2 regions of the Allobosea vestrisii genome follow, and region 1 is predicted to be linked to the other one. Evidence: predicted binding sites of a transcription regulator. Region 1 holds the regulator's gene; the other holds the start of a gene.
What was found. Region 1 encodes LexA, which represses DNA repair genes until DNA is damaged. Its sites were predicted from a motif close to TGTTCNNNNTGTGTTCNG; they were not measured.
Positions count from the first base shown of each region.

Region 2: the regulator LexA is predicted to act here: its motif matches at 2,149-2,166, upstream of def (peptide deformylase).

Region 1 covers NZ_CP126307.1:386,337-390,852, reverse strand. Annotated here, with positions in the region: gene QO058_RS01875 (ComEC/Rec2 family competence protein) at 1-1,384, shown strand, start outside; gene lexA (transcriptional repressor LexA) at 1,685-2,416, opposite strand; gene QO058_RS01865 (molybdopterin molybdotransferase MoeA) at 2,520-3,731, opposite strand; gene moaC (cyclic pyranopterin monophosphate synthase MoaC) at 3,728-4,216, opposite strand; gene trpC (indole-3-glycerol phosphate synthase TrpC) at 4,213-4,516, opposite strand, start outside.
Region 2 covers NZ_CP126307.1:4,344,485-4,349,000, reverse strand. Annotated here, with positions in the region: gene truA (tRNA pseudouridine(38-40) synthase TruA) at 1-583, opposite strand, end outside; gene fmt (methionyl-tRNA formyltransferase) at 586-1,515, opposite strand; gene def (peptide deformylase) at 1,550-2,083, opposite strand; partial or broken gene QO058_RS21415 (DNA recombination protein RmuC) at 2,199-3,383, shown strand; gene QO058_RS21410 (hypothetical protein) at 4,078-4,516, shown strand, end outside.

The DNA of each region.
Region 1 (4,516 bases):
TATCAGCACGACGGCGCGCCTGTTGCCGCCGCCCGGCCCGGCGCGCCCTGGCGGCTATGACTTTGCCCGCGACGCCTTCTTCCAGGGAATTGGCGCCGTCGGCAGCATCGCCGGCAAGATCGCGCTCACGCCGCCGCCGAGCCCGATGCCGCGCCGGCTTGCTCTGGCGGTCGCAATCGACCAGGCCCGCAACGCGCTGACCGAACGCATCGCGACGAGCGGCGGCGGGCAGGCCGGGGCTATGGCGGCGGCACTGGTCACCGGAAAGCGCGGGCTGATCAACGAAGCGACCAACAACGACCTGCGCGCCGCCGGCATCTACCACATCGTCTCGATCTCCGGCCTCCATATGGTGCTCGCCGCCGGAACGATCTTCTGGCTGGCGCGGGCGCTGCTCGCGCTGTCGCAGACGGCAGCGCTCCATTGGCCGGTGAAGAAGCTCGCGGCGCTCGCCGCCATGGCTGGCGCCACCGGTTACTGCGTCTTCTCGGGCGCCGAGGTCGCGACGGTGCGCTCGCTGATCATGACGCTGGTGATGCTGGGGGCGATCCTGGTCGACCGGCCGGCGCTCTCGATGCGCAATCTCGCGCTCGCTGCGATCATCGTGCTGCTGCGCGAACCCGAGGCAGTGCTTGGCCCAAGCTTCCAGATGTCGTTCGGGGCGGTCGCGGCGTTGATCGCCTTCGCCGAGCGTTGGCAAGAGCGCCCGCCCGACGCGGCGGCCGCGTCCTGGCCCTGGCCACTGCGGCCGCTCTGGCTCTCGGCTGTGGGTATCGTGACCACGACCATGGTCGCGACAGCGGCGACGGCGCCCTTTGGCGTCTTCCACTTCCAGACCTTCAATCCGTTCGGCCTGCTCGGCAATGCGCTGGCGCTGCCCTTCGTCTCGCTGATCGTGATGCCGGCGGCCGTCTTCGGCGTGCTGGCCTATCCGTTCGGGCTCGACTGGCCGGCCTGGGCGTTGATGGGCTGGGCGTCCGGCCTCGTGCTCCAGGTTGCCCATTGGGTCGCCGGCATCGACCGCTCCACCGTCGTGCTGCCGGCCTTCGACTCTCTTGCTCTGATCCTGTTCTCGCTGTCGCTGCTGTGGCTGACACTATGGACGACGGCGCTGCGCTTCCTCGCCGCGCTGCCGCTGGTCGGCGGCCTTGCGCTGGCCTCGGCACCGTCGCGGCCGGACATCCTGATCGAGCGCGACGGCTCGGGCGTGCTGGTGCGTGGGCCGGAGGGGAAGATGGTGCTGGCGGGCAAGCCGAGCCGCTTCGTGCTGACGCAATGGCTGCATGCCGACGGCGATTCCCGGTCGCCCGACGATGCCGACTTGCGCGAGGGGGGCCGCCTGCGATGCGCGCGGCTGCGTCATCCGCCTGCCGGATGGCCGTAGCGTCACCTATACGCGCGACCGCACCGCTTTGGTCGAGGACTGCCAGCGAGCCGATCTTGTGGTGACGTCGCTCTATTGGAGCGCGCCTTGCGCTGCCCGATTGATCGACCGCAGCGCGCTCATGCGCGACGGCGCGACCGCCTATCATGCGGCCCGCGGCGGCTGGCGCGCGCTAACGGCCGACGAGGCGACCCGCCTGCGTCCGTGGACCCGTGCGCGGCCGGAAACGAGGCCAGCACCCGAGCCCACTGCTGTGCCGGTACCCGCGGCTGCGGAGCCCGCACAGGATGCCGAGGTATTTCAGTAACGTCGCATCAGGTTGACGAGGCGGCCCTGGATCTTGACCCGGTCCGGCCCGAGCACGCGCGTCTCGTAGGCGGGATTGGCGGCTTCGAGCGCGATCGAGGAGCCGCGCTTGCGCAAGCGCTTCAGCGTCGCTTCCTCGTCGTCGATCAGGGCGACGATGATGTCGCCTGTATTGGCGCTGTCCTGCTTGCGGATCACGACCGTGTCGCCGTCGAGGATACCGGCCTCGATCATCGAATCGCCGCGAACTTCGAGCGCATAATGCTCGCCGCCGCCCAGCATATCGGCTGGCATAGAGACGCTATGGCTGCGGTCCTGGATCGCCGAGATCGGCGTGCCGGCGGCGATGCGGCCCATGACGGGGATCGAGACGGTGGAGCGTCCGCTCTCCTCGGCGCCCGCGGGGCGCGGCTTCGCCAAGGTGGCTGCCGGTGCCGGCGGGGTCTGGCCGAGCCCGCCCTGGACGATTGAGGGGCTGAAGCGGGCGCGCTGCGCCTGCTGGCCGCCGATGCCGTCCGGCATCTTGATGACTTCGAGTGCCCGCGCCCGGTTGGGGAGCCGGCGAATGAAGCCGCGCTCTTCCAGCGCCATGATCAGCCGGTGGATGCCGGATTTGGAGCGCAGGTCGAGCGCGTCCTTCATTTCGTCGAAGGAGGGCGGTACGCCGGATTCGCGCAGGCGCTCGTGGATGAAGCGGAGCAGTTCGAACTGTTTGCGTGTCAGCATGGTCGCGCCGCTCGCCTCTCGGGCTAGAATCGAAACAAAGCACGAACACCATACCTGTTCGCTTTGTGTTCCGCAAGGCACGCCTTGTCGTAACGCGACCCAGTCAGCGCAGTCGAATGATCCGGCAGGGATCGCCCGCTGTGGCTGCCTCGGCGAAGACCTGGCGGATCACCAGGGCCTCGGCGCGCGACAGGTTCGCCAGCATCGACGAATCCTGCTTGGCAAAGGGCCTGACGCGCCGCTCGCCATCGACGGTTTCGAAAGTGGCGCGCAGATAGTCTTGGCGCTCGTCATTGGCCGGCAGATCGGCGGCGAGGATGGCGGGCTCGCTGCGGTCGCGCTCGGGATCATCGATGCCGAGCAGGGCCTCGACCAGCGGGATGGCAAAGAGATGCCCGCAGACGATCGAGGAGACCGGGTTGCCCGGCAGGCCGAGCGCGACCATGGCGCCGAGGCGGCCCATCATCATCGGCTTGCCCGGGCGCATCGCGATCTTCCAGAAGCCGAGCGCCATGCCCTGCGCCTTCAGCGCCGCCTGGACGAGATCGTGCTCGCCGACCGAGGCGCCGCCGAGTGTGATCAGGACATCGGCCCCGGCCTTGCGGGCCGCCTCGATCTTGCCGGCGAGGTCGGGATGGTTGTCGCGGGCGATGCCGAGATCGAGCGCCGTGCCGCCGGCCTGCTCGACGAGCGCGGCGAGGGCGAAGCTGTTGGAGGCGACGATCTGGTCGGGGCCGACCGGCTCGCCGGGCAGGACGAGCTCGTCGCCGGTGGCGAGAATCGCAACCAGCGGCTTGCGGCGGACGGCGAGCGTCGGATGCCCGGCGGCCGCGGCGAGGCCGAGCGCGGCGCTGTCGAGCCGGCGACCGGCTTTCAGCAGGACCTCGCCGGTCCTGAAGTCGAGCCCCGCTAGCCGGACGAATTGGCCCTGATCGGTGGGTTTGGTGACACGGATCACCGGGCCGCCCACACCCTCTGCATGTTCCTGAATGAGGATCGTGTCCGCGCCCGCGGGCAGCGGTGCTCCGGTAAATATTCGTACCGTCTCGCCAAGAGAAATCTTGCCGGGGAAGCCGCGGCCAGCGGCGGATTCGCCGATGACGCGAAGCTGCGCGCCCCGGGCCAAGTCCTCGCCGCGCACGGCATAGCCGTCCATCGCCGAATTGGCGAAGGGCGGCTGGGTCCTGAGCGCGGCGACATCCTCGGCCAGGACGCGGCCGGCGCATTGCGCCAGCGGCAGCGTCTCGGCAGGCGTCGGGCCGGGCACGCTGTCGAGCAGCGCCTTGAGTGCGACGGGGACGGGGGTGAGGCTCATGCCGATCGCCCTGCGAGCTCATAGGTTCCGGACTTGCCGCCGGATTTGTGCACGAGCTGGATGCCTTCGATATGCATGGCGCGATCAACCGCCTTCACCATGTCGTAGACGGTGAGGCAGGCGACGCTGACGGCGGTCAGCGCCTCCATCTCGACGCCGGTCTTGCCGGTGAGCTTGACTTCGGCGCGGACGCGCACGCCTGGCAGCGCCTCATCGATCGTGAGGTCGACCGCGATCTTCGAGAGCAGTAGTGGGTGGCAGAGCGGGATCAGTTCATGTGCTCGCTTGGCCGCCATGATGCCGGCAAGGCGGGCGGTGCCGAGCACGTCGCCCTTCTTGGCCTCGCCGTCGCGGACGATGGCGAGCGTCTCGGCTTGCATCACCACATGGCCTTCGGCGACCGCGACGCGGACGGTCTCGGCCTTGTCGCCGACATCGACCATATGGGCCGCGCCCTTCTGATCGAGATGGGTGAGCCGGCTCACGCCGCCGCCTCAGTGGTCTTGCCAGTCAGAAGCTCGCGCGTTGCAGCCGCCACGTCCGCTTGGCGCATCAGGCTCTCGCCAACGAGGAAGGTGTTGACGCCACAGCCTTGAAGGCGGGCGATGTCGGCATGGCTGAAGATGCCGCTCTCGCCGACGAGCAGGCGGTCCTTCGGCACGCGCGGCGCCAATCGCTCTGTCACGGCGAGGTTGAGTTCGAAGCTGCGCAGATCCCGATTGTTGATGCCGACCAGCCTGGTGTCGAGCTTCAACGCCCGCTCCAGCTCGGCCTCGTCATGGACC
Region 2 (4,516 bases), 2.0 Mb from region 1:
GGTGCAGGAAGGAACGGGCATGGACATAGGCCACGATCTCGGCCCCCTCGCGCCGGCAATCGAACCGGTCGAGCGTGCGCATCGGGCTGTTCGCCTGGCATTCGGCAGCGCGGAAGGTGGTGAAGTCGTGATGGCCGGTCAGCGCCTTGGCGGCACGGTCCATCGCCTCGTGGTCGAGCTTGACCGGGACATGCCAGACGCGATTCGCATCGAGCGCTGCTTGAGCCCGCCGATCGAGGATGCGGTAGATGTAATAGCGGCGCGTCGCCGAAATGCGGGCGTCGAACGTATCCGGCACCGCCTCGGCGCTCAGCACCGCCACCGGCAGGCGCTTCAGCCTGGCATTGCTGGCGTCGCGCACGACATCGGTGCGCCAGTCCTTGTCGAGATCGACATGGGCGACCTGGTGGGTGGCATGGACGCCGGCATCGGTGCGGCCAGCGCAATGCAGGCGCACGGCATGGCCGCAGAAGGCCTCGATCGCCTCCTCGACACTCTGTTGCACCGACGGCCCGTTGAGCTGGCGCTGCCAGCCTGAGAAGGGCGTGCCGTCATATTCGATGACGAGCTTGTAGCGCGGCATCGCTACAACTTGGCGCCGGCCGAGAGCCGCGCACCGCGCAGGAACTCCTGGGCGCTCATTGGCCCCTTGCCCGCCCGTTGGACCTGGATCAGCTTCACCGCCCCGACGGCGCAGGCGACCGTGCCCTCATCATCGAGCAGCGTGCCGGGCTCGGCCGCACCGCCGGCGCGGGCGGTGCGCAGGAGTTTCAGCCGCTCCGGTCCCTTGCCGAGATCGACCTCGACGAAGGCGCCCGGGAAGGGCGAAAGGCCGCGCACGACATCATGGACCTGCTGCGCCGGCCGGTTCCAGCTCAGCTTCGCCTCGTCATTGCCGATCTTGCTGGCATAGGTGACACCCTCTTCGGGCTGCGGCGTGAAGCGCAGGCCGCCGCGGCCAAGAGCCGGGAGCGCCCGGACCATCAGATCGGCGCCGAGACCGGCCAGCCGGTCGTGCATTTCGCCGGCCGTGGCGTTGCCGTCGATCGCCAGCGTCTCGACCATGGCGACGGGGCCGGTATCGAGCCCCTCCTCCATCTTCATCACGCAGACGCCGGTCTCGGCATCGCCGGCCATGATCGCGCGCTGGATCGGCGCCGCGCCGCGCCAGCGCGGTAGCAGCGAGGCATGCAGGTTGAGGCAGCCGAGCTCCGGCACTTCCAGGATCGCCTTCGGCAGGATCAGGCCATAGGCGACGACGACGGCGACATCGGCCTGGTGCGAGGCCATGATCTCGGCGGCTTCGGCGGTCTTCAGCGTCTTCGGCGAGAACACCGGGATGCCGAAGCGCTCGGCCGTGACCTGGACCGGCGAGGGCCGCAGCTCCATGCCGCGCCCGGCCGGCGCCGGGGCGCGGGTATAGACGGAAACGACCTCGTGGCCCTGGCCGATGATCTCGGTCAGGGTAGGCACGGCGAAATCCGGCGTGCCCATGAAGATGACGCGCAAGCTCATGCGATGACGCTGTCCATAGCTATCGACCTGCCGTTCAGGCCGCGCTGTCCCGTTTCGCTGCCTTGGCGAAGCGCTTTGTCACGCGCTCCCGCTTCAGCCGCGACAGATAATCGATGAAGAGCACGCCGTTGAGATGATCGATCTCGTGCTGCAGGCAGGTGGCGAGCAGGCCGTCGGCCTCGATCTCCTGAGCGTTGCCGTCGAGATCGCGATAGCTGACCTTGACCCGTGCCGGCCGCTCGACCTCCTCGTAATATTCGGGGATCGAGAGGCAGCCCTCTTCATAGGTGTCGAGCTCTCTCGAACTCCAGGTCACCTCCGGGTTGATCAGGACCATCGGCTCGCGCCGCTGCTCCTCGCCTTCCTCGGCCTTCTTGGAGACGTCGAGGGTGACGAGGCGGACCGGCTCACCGATCTGGATCGCGGCGAGGCCGATTCCCGGCGCGTCGTACATCGTCTCGAGCATGTCTTCCGCCAGCTTGCGAATCTCGGGCGTGATGTCGCCGATCGGCGCCGAGACCTTGCGCAGCATCGAATCGGGCAGGATGACGAGGGGGCGGATAGCCATAGGGCGCTCTGAAACGATTGTCGGGAGTTGCGGCGACATAAGCTCTTGTGGGGAAGCGGTCAAACTGTTCCGCTTTCGTTCTAGAATTGCTACGCAAATCGTGTAGGCTTTCGGGATGAACCAGATCGCCTTTGTCCTGTTGGAGCGCCCGGTGAGCTGGGCCGAGGCCGCTTTCGGCTTCGCCGGGCTGACCCTTGCCTTGCTTCTGCTGGCGCTGCTCTCGTCCTGGCGCGGCTCGCGCCGGCGCGAGATGGAAGCGGCGATGGCAGCCGAGCGCGCCCGCGAGATGGACGACAAGGTCGCCGAGATGAACCGGCAGCAGGCCGAACTCAACGGCCGCCTGCAGACCATGGCCGAGATCCTCTCGACCCGGCAGGGCGACCTTGCCCGCATCATGGCCGACCGGATGGACGGGCTGCGCCAGCAGGTCGGCGCCGGGCTCGAGCAGAATGTCCGCCAGACCAATGAGAGCCTCGGCAAATTGCAGGAGCGGCTCGCCGTCATCGACAGCGCCCAGAAGAACCTGACCGAGCTCACCGGCGAGGTGGTGACACTGAAGGACGTGCTCGCCAACAAGCAGGCGCGCGGCGCCTATGGCCAGGGCCGGATGGAGGCGATCATCCGCGATGGGCTGCCCGCCGCGTTCTTTTCGTTCCAGCCGACGCTCTCGAGCGGCAAGCGGCCGGACTGCCTCGTCACCCTGCCGGGCGACGGGCGCGGCCTCGTCATTGATGCCAAGTTCCCGCTGGAGAGCTTCACCATGCTGCGCGAGGCGCGCGGCGACGAGGCGAAGAAGTAGGCCTCGGCGCGGGTGCGCGGCGATGTCGGCCAGCACATCAAGGACATCGCCGAGCGCTATTTCCTGCCGGGCGAGACGCAGGACATGGCCCTGCTCTTCGTGCCCTCGGAATCGATCTATGCCGACCTGCACGAGTATTTCGACGACGTGATCCAGAAGGCGCATCGTGCGCGGGTGATGATCGTCTCGCCCTCGCTGCTGGCGCTGGCGATCCAGCTGATGCAGTCGCTGGTGCGCGATGCCCGCATGCGCGAGGAGGCGCAGGTGATCCAGTCGGAGGTCGGCAAATTGCTCGACGACGTCCGCCGTCTCGGCGAGCGCGTCGACAAGCTCGACAACCATTTCCGCCAGGCGCAGGACGACGTCGCCCAGATCAAGACCTCGGCCGGCAAGGTCACCGGCCGGGCCGAGAGGATCGGCGCGCTCGAATTCGACGATGCCCGCCCGAACGAGCCGGCATTGCCATTCGCCAAAGAGGTGAAGCTGAAGGCGGCGGAGTAGGAAGGCTGAGGCGCCGGAGCCGCGACGCAAACCCTCTCCTGGAAGGAGAGGGTAGGGTGAGGTGTAGGCCGTTGGACCCGTTCCGCGAGCGCTGACCGCGCGGTTGGGTTGAGGCTCACGATTTCTCTCCCGAACACCTCTCCCCTGCCCCTCTCCTTCCAGGAGAGGGGTTCCCCGCGCTTCCCGCGCCCAAGCGTCATCCCCGCTCGCAGACTCATCCCGCGGGCGTTCGCATATGAGGGGCAGCGGAGCGCCGCGAGGCGCTGTTTGGTGATCCGCTTCCATTGAGCCAGGAAGCGGCGCGGATGGGTTGAGCCACCACCCGCACGCCCCGTGGCGCTCCGCCATCGGCGATTTTAATGCTCCGGGCCGCGCTTCTGTCGCGCCGGCATCAGCCGGCGCGGTCTAGCGAGCTCCTCGCGCAGGGGCCGTAGTACCCCCAGGTCGGTTCCCGAAGCCTCCCGGGAGCGAGGCGCAACCCTCGCCCGCAGGCGCCGCACCCACCCCGCCAAACGACATGCCTCCGGATGGCCGCCCCTCGGGGATGGGATGCGAGCAAGTATATGGGAGGTTGGGAAGGCGGGGATAAAGTCGCGGTCGATCCCTGCGAGTCTGTATTGAATGGCTGGTTTCAACCCATTGCAGAAATTCCGCAGGGCGAAGTAGACCGCGATGTCACGGAGATTCGCCACCCTTGCTGACCATTGTTATGACGTTAGCGCTGCTGGCATTGCTGCTGGTCGGGCTCGTGATCCTTCTGCTGCGTTTTGCCTACCGGCTTTGGCGAAAGCCTGGGCCTGGCAGAGCCGCTAGGCGATCCATGATCGTCATTTCTTGTCTGCTCCTCATCGGCGTTCCCTACTATCTGGCCGAACGCTATGAGCGTCAGTTCCTGCTCGCCCGTGTTCCGGTCCCTCTCGAAGTAGCTGCTGTGGAATATCGGCTCGAGAAATCATGGGGCGTTGGATTCATGCCCGGCGACAACGAGACGGGCTTTGTGGTCTATCGTCTCACCAGCGAAAGCGCGGAATGGGCCCGCAATCAGGGAAGCCGGCTGGGAGACAAGCTGCCGGGCGGCACGTCAAAATGGCATCTATCGCCGGTTAAGGATGCTGGCGATAAGGACTGGCACC